Regions from separate parts of the Rhizobium sp. YS-1r genome, predicted to be linked through region 1. Evidence: riboswitches for the same ligand, from Rfam matches in the RefSeq annotation. Region 1 holds a riboswitch; the other holds the start of a gene.
What was found. Region 1 has a riboswitch for cobalamin ahead of JL39_RS19305 (CbtB-domain containing protein). Riboswitches for the same ligand answer to the same signal wherever they lie in the genome.
Positions count from the first base shown of each region.

Region 1 (4,209 bases):
TCCTACCGCCTGAACCTGCAGGCGCATCGGTTTGTTCGCGACTTCCACGAAGCCTTTTATGCGCAGTACGTTCTCCGCCTCCGCCGTCGCGGAAATGCGGGCAGCCAATTCGTCAGCATCGGAAACAGCCGGGAGATCGACGACAAAGCTGTCGAAATCATCATGATCGTGGTCGCGTTCGTCGTCGTGATGGGTCTTGCGGTTTTCGATATCGTCCTCGACGGCGAGGCCAAGTCCGATCAGCACGGCCGGATCGATCGCGCCATTGGCAGCCGAGACGATCTTCACGGCACGCGGCAGATGGGCGGCGACGCGGTCCCGGGCGGTAGCAAGGCCCGCAGCATCGAGGAGATCACTCTTGGTCAGCACGATCATGTCGGCGCAGGCGACCTGATCCTCGAACACTTCCTCGACCGGATCGTCGTGGTCGATGGAGCCGTCCGCCTGGCGCTGCGCCTCCAGCGCTTCATGGTCATCGGCAACGCGGCCTTCGGCCAGTGCCACACCATCCACAACGGCGACAACGCCGTCCACCGTGACACGTGCCTTGACGGCCGGCCACTGAAAAGCCTGAACGAGCGGCTTCGGCAGCGCAAGGCCGGAGGTTTCGATCAGGATGTGGTCGACGCGCGGTTCGCGTGAAAGAATCTGATCGATCGCCGGTACGAAGTCATCCGCCACGGTGCAGCAGATGCAGCCGTTGGCAAGCTCGATGACGTTGTCTTCCGGGCAGCTCTCGATGCCGCAGCCCTTCAGTATCTCGCCGTCGATGCCGACATCGCCAAATTCGTTGACGATGATCGCCAGCCGCTTGCCGTCAAGCTTCGCGATCAGGTTGCGGATCAGCGTGGTCTTTCCGGCCCCCAGGAACCCGGTGACGACGGTGCAGGGAACGCGGTCGAAGCTGACGCTCATGATGGCATGTCCTCGTGATGATGAAAGGGTGGGATACGGGCCGTCAACCCCTTGCCGCGCAGACATGTCGGGCGGCCGCGTAGAGGAAGGAAACCGCGCTCGTCCTCGGCCAGCATCATCGCGCCGGTGACGATGTCCTCGACATTGTCGAGGGACAGATGGCCGAAGACATAGGACCAACCGTTGCGGTGATTGAAGGCGGCGCTGGGGCTTTTTTCGCAATTGGCAAGGCAGGTGACGGGCTTGACCGCGAGCGGCTTGCCGTCCGCTGCTTCACGTAGCGCTGCGATCAACGCGATGCCCGGCCGAACGTCGCCGTCGGACACATCACGGCAATTGGTACAGACGAAAATCGTCACATCTGCCGGATCATCTGGTCGGTGGTCACTCATCGGTCAGCCGCGTTCCCGCCGGGGTCGAAACAATCGGGGCGCGGAGCAGAGGGCTGAAACCGCCTGCGGTGATCGAGAACTTCCTCCGGAGCACCCCGCCCGGTGAAGCAAAAACATCAGATGGCAGGTCTCCTGGCTTGCGGGTCACCGCCATTTGCCTGCCTTCCCGGTTTCCCAGTGGCTTATAGGCAATGGCTCACCGCTTACAGTTGCGGGGGCAGCCGCGGCATTGATCGCGAAAGGGATCTCACCGCATTCTCTCTTAGCCCTCCCCGTTGCCGGAAAGGGACCATCTCTTTTCAAGTAAGCCCGGTCGCATGCTTATGTCAATGCGTCGCAAAGGCGATTGCCGTGAGGCCGATTTCGTCTATAGTGAGCCAGCCTATGGTGCCCCGAAAGGGTATTTGAGGGAATGCGGTGCGACGGATCTGCTGTCAAACCCGCGGCTGCCCCCGCAACTGTAAGCGGAAAGTCTTCGTCCATGATGCCACTGGAGCAATCCGGGAAGGCGGGCGCAAGATGCCTGATCCGCGAGCCAGGAGACCTGCCAGAGGCGAGGAAAAACTTCAACGGCCCTCGGGTGGAGGGCGAAAGGACAAGGCAATGGCAACGAAAACCGCTTCGACGGCAGTCGGTATTTCCTCCTCGAAGATCATCCCGCTCAGCATGACGGCCCTGCTGGGGCTTTTCGTCGTCGGTTTCGTCGGCTTCTCGCATATGGAAGTCGTGCACAATGCCGCGCACGATTCGCGTCATTCCTTCGCTTTCCCCTGCCACTGAGGGGAGTTTCCCATGTCGTTGTTTCGTAACATCGTCTTCACGGCGGTGATCGCCGGGCTGTTGTCCGGACTGCTGCTCACCGTCATGCAGAGCTTTTCCACTGTCCCGCTGATCCTGCAAGCGGAGAGCTACGAGAATGCCGGCGGCGGAGAGGTCGGCCACAGCCACAGCCATGAGGCCGCTCCCGCCGGCAATGCCGCAGCGCCTGCGGACCATCATCACGACGAAGAAGCATGGATGCCGGCAGACGGTTTCGAGCGCTTCATTTATACGGCCGCCGCCGACATGCTGGCCGCGATCGGTTTCGGTCTTATTCTGATCGCGGTTTCAGAAGCCCAGGGCGGTCTCAAAGGCTGGCGCAGCGGACTGATGTTCGGTATTGCCGGCTTCCTGACCGTCAGCTTGGCTCCAGGGCTCGGCCTCCCCCCGGAACTTCCGGGCATGCCGGCTGCTGAGCTTGGTCCCCGTCAGGTCTGGTGGATTTCGACCGCAGTCTGCACTGCAGCGGGCCTTGGCCTCCTCGCCTATACGCGCTCAGCCGTATTCGCCGCGCTGGCGATCGTTCTGCTGATCGCGCCACATATCGTCGGCGCGCCGCTGCCGCCCGGGCATGAAACGGCTGTGCCGCTGGAACTCTACGCCCGCTTCGTGAATGCTGTCTACGCCACGAACCTGGTATTCTGGGCTGTACTCGGTGCGTTGGCCGGGATGATCCGCGAACGCTTCCGTGCAGGGGAAGAGATCACGGCGCGGTCTGATGGGGAGTTCGTATCGCGGTGAAGGAGATCGACGAGGCATCGGTCGAACGTCATCGCGCCAAGATGGTGAACCGCAAGGCAGTGCAGGACAAGGAAGTCGCCGGGAAGACCGTCGAAAAGGGGCTTCTCATCGTCCATACCGGTCCCGGCAAGGGAAAATCCACCGCCGCCTTCGGCCTGGCTTTGCGTATGCTCGGCAACAATCGCCGGGTCGGCGTCGTGCAGTTCATCAAGGGTGCCTGGTCGACAGGCGAGCAGCCGGCGCTGGCCGTTTTCGGCGATCGGGTCGTCTGGCACACGATGGGCGAAGGCTTCACCTGGGAAACTCAGGATCTGACGCGGGATATCGCGGCCGCCGAAAAGGCCTGGGCAAAGGCTCTCGACCTGATGGCGGACGAGACGATCGGACTCATCATTCTCGACGAACTCAACATCGCGCTTCGTTACGATTATCTCGATCTCGACAAGGTGGTCGCAGCACTTCAGGCGCGGCGGCCGGACCTTCACGTGGTCGTCACCGGTCGCAACGCCAAGCCGGCGCTGATCGAGGCGGCGGATATGGTCACAGAGATGACGCTGGTCAAGCATCACTTCAAGGCGGGCGTGAAGGCCCAGGCCGGCATCGAGTTTTAACGGTATGACCGCTCGCGCGCTGATGTTTCAGGGTACGGGTTCGGATGTGGGCAAGTCGCTGGTGGTGGCCGGGCTTGCCCGCGCCTTTACGCTGCGTGGGCTGAAAATCATGCCGTTCAAGCCGCAGAACATGTCGAACAACGCGGCAGTCACGGCGGATGGCGGCGAGATCGGACGGGCGCAGGCCTTGCAGGCGCGTGCGGCCGGGGTCCCGCTCAGCGTACATATGAATCCTGTGCTTCTGAAGCCTCAGAGCGACGTCGGCGCGCAGGTCGTGGTGCAGGGCAAGGTCGAAGGCAATGCCAAGGCCGCCGAATACCAGGGCCTCAAGCGGAAGCTGATGCCGCGGGTGCAGGAAAGTTTCGACCTTCTCAGCAACCAGGCCGATCTGGTGCTGGTGGAAGGCGCCGGCAGCGCTTCGGAAATCAATCTCCGCCGCAATGACATTGCCAATATGGGGTTTGCGCGGGCGGCGGATGTGCCCGTCGTGCTGATCGGCGATATCGACCGCGGCGGCGTGATTGCCAGCCTTGCCGGCACGAAACTTGTGCTCGATCCCGAAGATGCGGCGATGATCCGCGGGTTCATCGTCAACCGCTTTCGGGGCGATCCGGCCTTGTTTGCCGAAGGCATGCGGATGATTGAAGAACTGACCGGCTGGCGATCGATCGGGCTTTTGCCGCATTTCGCGGATGCAGCGTTTCTGCCGGCGGAGGATGCGCTCGGGCTCA
Region 1 covers NZ_JPYQ01000025.1:187,018-191,226, forward strand. Annotated here, with positions in the region: gene cobW (cobalamin biosynthesis protein CobW) at 1-915, opposite strand, end outside; gene JL39_RS19300 (DUF1636 domain-containing protein) at 912-1,307, opposite strand; cobalamin riboswitch at 1,412-1,616, opposite strand; cobalamin riboswitch at 1,676-1,874, shown strand; gene JL39_RS19305 (CbtB-domain containing protein) at 1,911-2,087, shown strand; gene JL39_RS19310 (CbtA family protein) at 2,100-2,867, shown strand; gene cobO (cob(I)yrinic acid a,c-diamide adenosyltransferase) at 2,864-3,478, shown strand; gene JL39_RS19320 (cobyric acid synthase) at 3,483-4,209, shown strand, end outside.

Region 2 (4,209 bases), on a different contig from region 1:
GCGAAATGCCGGGGCCGGTGAATTTCCGCGGCGTCAGGCTCGGCGTTCCGATCTGCGAGGATATCTGGGGTGAACTCGGCGTCTGCGAGACTTTGTCGGAAAGCGGCGCGGAGATCCTGCTCGTGCCGAACGGCTCGCCCTATTATCGCGGCAAGATGGATATCCGCCATCAGGTGGTGCTGAAACAGGTCATCGAGACCGGCCTGCCGATGATCTATGCTGCGCAAGTCGGCGGCCAGGACGAACTGGTCTTCGACGGCGCGAGTTTTGCCTTCAATGCGGACAAGACACTTGCCTTCCAGATGGACCAATTCCAACCGGCGGTGACGGTGACGGAATGGAACAGGGTCCACGATACCTGGCGCTGCACCGATGGGCCGATGGCGCGCATCCCGGAAAAGGAGGAAGCGGATTACCGCGCCTGCCTGCTCGGCTTCCGCGATTATGTCAACAAGAACGGCTTCAAATCCGTGATCCTCGGCCTGTCCGGCGGCATCGACTCGGCATTGTGCGCGGCCATCGCCGTCGATGCACTGGGTGCGGAGCGGGTGCGCAGCGTGATGCTGCCTTACCGCTACACCTCCGAGGAGTCGCTGAAGGATGCCGCCGATTGCGCCCGTGCGCTCGGCTGCCGCTACGATATTGTGCCGATCGCCGAGCCCGTCGAGGGTTTTTCGTCGGCGCTCTCGGAGCTTTTCGATGGCACGGACGAGGGCGTTACCGAAGAGAACCTGCAGAGCCGGGCGCGCGGCACCATTCTCATGGCGATCTCCAACAAGTTCGGTTCGATGGTGGTGACGACCGGCAACAAGTCGGAAATGTCGGTGGGTTACGCGACGCTCTACGGCGACATGAACGGCGGCTTCAATCCGATCAAGGATCTCTACAAGATGCAGGTTTATGCGCTTGCTGCCTGGCGCAACCAGCACCTGCCGCCGGATGCGCTTGGACCGTCGGGCGCAGTGATCCCGAAGAATATCCTCTCCAAGGCGCCGTCGGCGGAACTCAGGCCTGATCAGACGGACCAGGATTCGTTGCCGTCTTATCCCGTCCTCGACGACATTCTCGAATGCCTGGTGGAGATGGAAATGGGCACGGAGGAGATCGTCTCGCGCGGCCACGACATCACGACCGTCCACCGCATCGAGCATCTGCTTTATCTGGCCGAATACAAGCGGCGGCAATCGGCGCCAGGCGTCAAGATCACCAGGAAGAATTTCGGCCGCGATCGGCGTTATCCGATCACCAACCGGTTCCGGGACCGATAGGTGACCGATCATTTGACCGGGTGAGACGGGAAGATCGGGCGGCTCCACTTGAAACGCTGATCATGGCTTGGCATAACGCCTCCGTCAGGTGCCTGCCTTGCGCAGGAGAATCGGGAATCCGGTGGGAAACCGGAACGTGCCCAACGCTGTGAGGCGGACGCTTGGCCGCAATTCGAAAGCCACTGGAATTTCCGGGAAGGCGGCGGCAGGGGCGGATGAAGCCAAGTCAGAAGACCGGCCTGGCAAGATAGATCGAACCGCGCGGACGGCGGCGAGGTTTCTTGATGCTCCTGCGCGTTCGCGCAGGCGGCGTCAGCATTGTTGGGGATAGACGATGCAACCCGATCCTTTTGCGCATGCCTTGATATCTGCAGGCGAATTTCCGGAACGCGACCGCGCTGCGGTCTATCGCGTGATCGAAACCCGCCGCGACGTGCGCGACCAGTTTCTGCCGGACCCGCTTCCGGACGACCTCGTGATGCGGCTGCTCGGCGCCGCACATTCGGCGCCCTCGGTGGGGTTCATGCAGCCATGGAATTTCATCCTCGTGCGGGATCCCGAGATACGCCAGGCGGCATGGAGTGCCTTTTCGCGAGCCAATGATGAGGCGGCGGAAATGTTTCCGGAGGAGCGCCGCGACATATACCGAAGCCTGAAGCTCGAAGGCATCCGCAAGGCGCCGCTGTCGATCTGCGTGACCTGCGATCCGGATCGCGCCGGGCCGGTCGTCATCGGCCGTACCCATAATCCGCGCATGGACGTCTATTCGACCGTCTGCGCCGTGCAGAACCTGTGGCTTGCCGCCCGCGCCGAAGGGGTCGGCGTCGGCTGGGTGAGCATCTTTCATGAGGAGGATCTGCGCGCGCTGCTCGGCATCCCCGAAAGGATCAGGATCGTCGCCTGGCTGTGCGTCGGCTACGTCGATCAGCTTTATCGGGAGCCGGAACTGGCGGTGAAGGGCTGGCGCGAGCGGCTACCGCTCGAAGATCTGGTTTTCACCGATCGATGGGGCGAGTGCTGACGGCTACTGCTGCGGCTGCGGCCCGCTGGATTTCGGATGGGCGAGGTCTATACTTTCCTCAGGCAGGAATGTCGGTCCGACCATACGTACCTTCTTGTTCGGATCGTAGGGACGTTCCGGCCCCGGCAGGTTCGGCTGGGCGGCAGCCGCCTGCGGCTGTTTGACACGCAGATCGATGATGCCGGAGTAGGGCTCCTCCTTCGGCAACTCGATACCCTGCAGCTTCATTCTCTCCTTGCGGTCCTCTTCCATATCGGAAGGAATGCAGTTGTTGGAGCGGATTGCAGCCAGGATCGCACCGCGCTCGCCGGAGGAGCGAACCAGTTGCCGGGCATTGTCTCTTTCCGCAACAAGCGCGTCGCGGCTTTGCTCCATGGCATCGAGCGTCTGCCGCATCTGATCGCAGACTTCGCCCTTCGGGCCGCCGAGGACAACGACACTGCCCGTGCCGCAGCCCGCCCGGCGCATCTCGATCCTGAGCCCGCGGATTTCGCTGTTCTGGTCGCTGAGTTCCCGCGCATAGCGCCGTATCTCGGCCGTGTTGCCGATGATCTGCGGTGCGTTGTTGAGCTGCCGATAAAGGGCTGCACAGGTCGCGATATCCCGCGCGGAGGCCACGGCGGGAACAAGCAGCAGCGGGGCGATCATCAGGCCGCAAAGGCGCATGAGGTGTTGTCCGGCTCTCTCCAATCACATGATCGCATCATGGAGCAAGCCGGTTGATAATATCATAAAATCGGCTGCCCAACGATTATTATTTAATTATCATATGGTTATATATAAAATTTAAAGTTGAATCTCCAGATTGGGTTGCGATGCTTCCACCACCGCGAGCGCAGCCATGTTCACGACGCCGCGCGAGGTGACCGAGGGCGACAGGATATGCACCGGCATGGCGGCGCCGAGCAGGACCGGGCCGACATGCAGCGCGTCGGTCATGTTCCGCACGACGCCGAGCGAGATGTTCGCCGCATCGAGGTTCGGGAAGATCAGCAGGTTGGCGTCACCAGTCAGTGAACTGTTCGGCATAGCACGCTTGCGCACCGTTTCGGAAAGCGCCGAACCGGCCTGCATTTCGCCGTCCACTTCCAGGCCAGGAGCCTGTTCGCGCACCAGCTTCAGGGCACTGCGCATCTTCTGGGCGCTTTCGGAATCCCGTGAGCCGAAGTTCGAATGGCAGATCAGCGCTGCCTTCGGGAGGATGCCGAAGCGGCGGACTTCCTCGGCCGCCAGGATGGTGATCTCGGCGATCTCCTGCGCCGACGGATTGTAGTTGACGAACGTATCGGCGAGGAAGAGCGCGCCGCGCTGAGAGATCACGAGGCTGAGCCCCGAGAAGGCGCAGACGCCCGGACGCCGGCCGATGATCTGGTCGACGTCCTTCAGGTGCCGGTCATAACCGCCCTCGACGCCACAGATCAGCGCATCGGCTTCGCCGCGTTTCACCGACAATAAACCGATCACCGTATTGTTGGTGCGCACGATGGTGCGGGCGCTTTCCGGGTTGATGCCCTTGCGGCCGACCAGGGCGAAATAATCGTCAACATAATCGCGGTAGCGCGGATCGTCTTCCGGATTGACCACGGCGAAATCGACATTCGGGCGGATGCGGATGCCGAAACGCTTGAGCCGGGCTTCGATCACCGACGGGCGGCCGATCAGGATCGGCGTTGCCGTCTTTTCCTCCAAGAGCACCTGGGCTGCCCGCAGCACGCGTTCGTCCTCGCCTTCGGCAAAGATGACTCGCTTCCTTTCGGCCGTCTTGGCGGCGTTGAAGATCGGCTTCATCACGAAGCCGGAGCGCCAGACGAAACGGTTCAGCTGGTCGAGATAGGCATCGAAATCTTGGATCGGCCTCGACGCGACGCCGCTTTCAGCGGCAGCTCTGGCGACGGCCGGCGCGATGCGCAGGATGAGGCG
Region 2 covers NZ_JPYQ01000032.1:187,947-192,155, forward strand. Annotated here, with positions in the region: gene JL39_RS21075 (NAD+ synthase) at 1-1,268, shown strand, start outside; cobalamin riboswitch at 1,338-1,526, shown strand; gene bluB (5,6-dimethylbenzimidazole synthase) at 1,603-2,289, shown strand; gene JL39_RS21085 (hypothetical protein) at 2,293-2,955, opposite strand; gene JL39_RS21090 (NADP-dependent malic enzyme) at 3,076-4,209, opposite strand, start outside.
Region 2: linked by a shared signal. The riboswitch ahead of bluB (5,6-dimethylbenzimidazole synthase) and the one ahead of JL39_RS19305 (CbtB-domain containing protein) in region 1 are both predicted to bind cobalamin.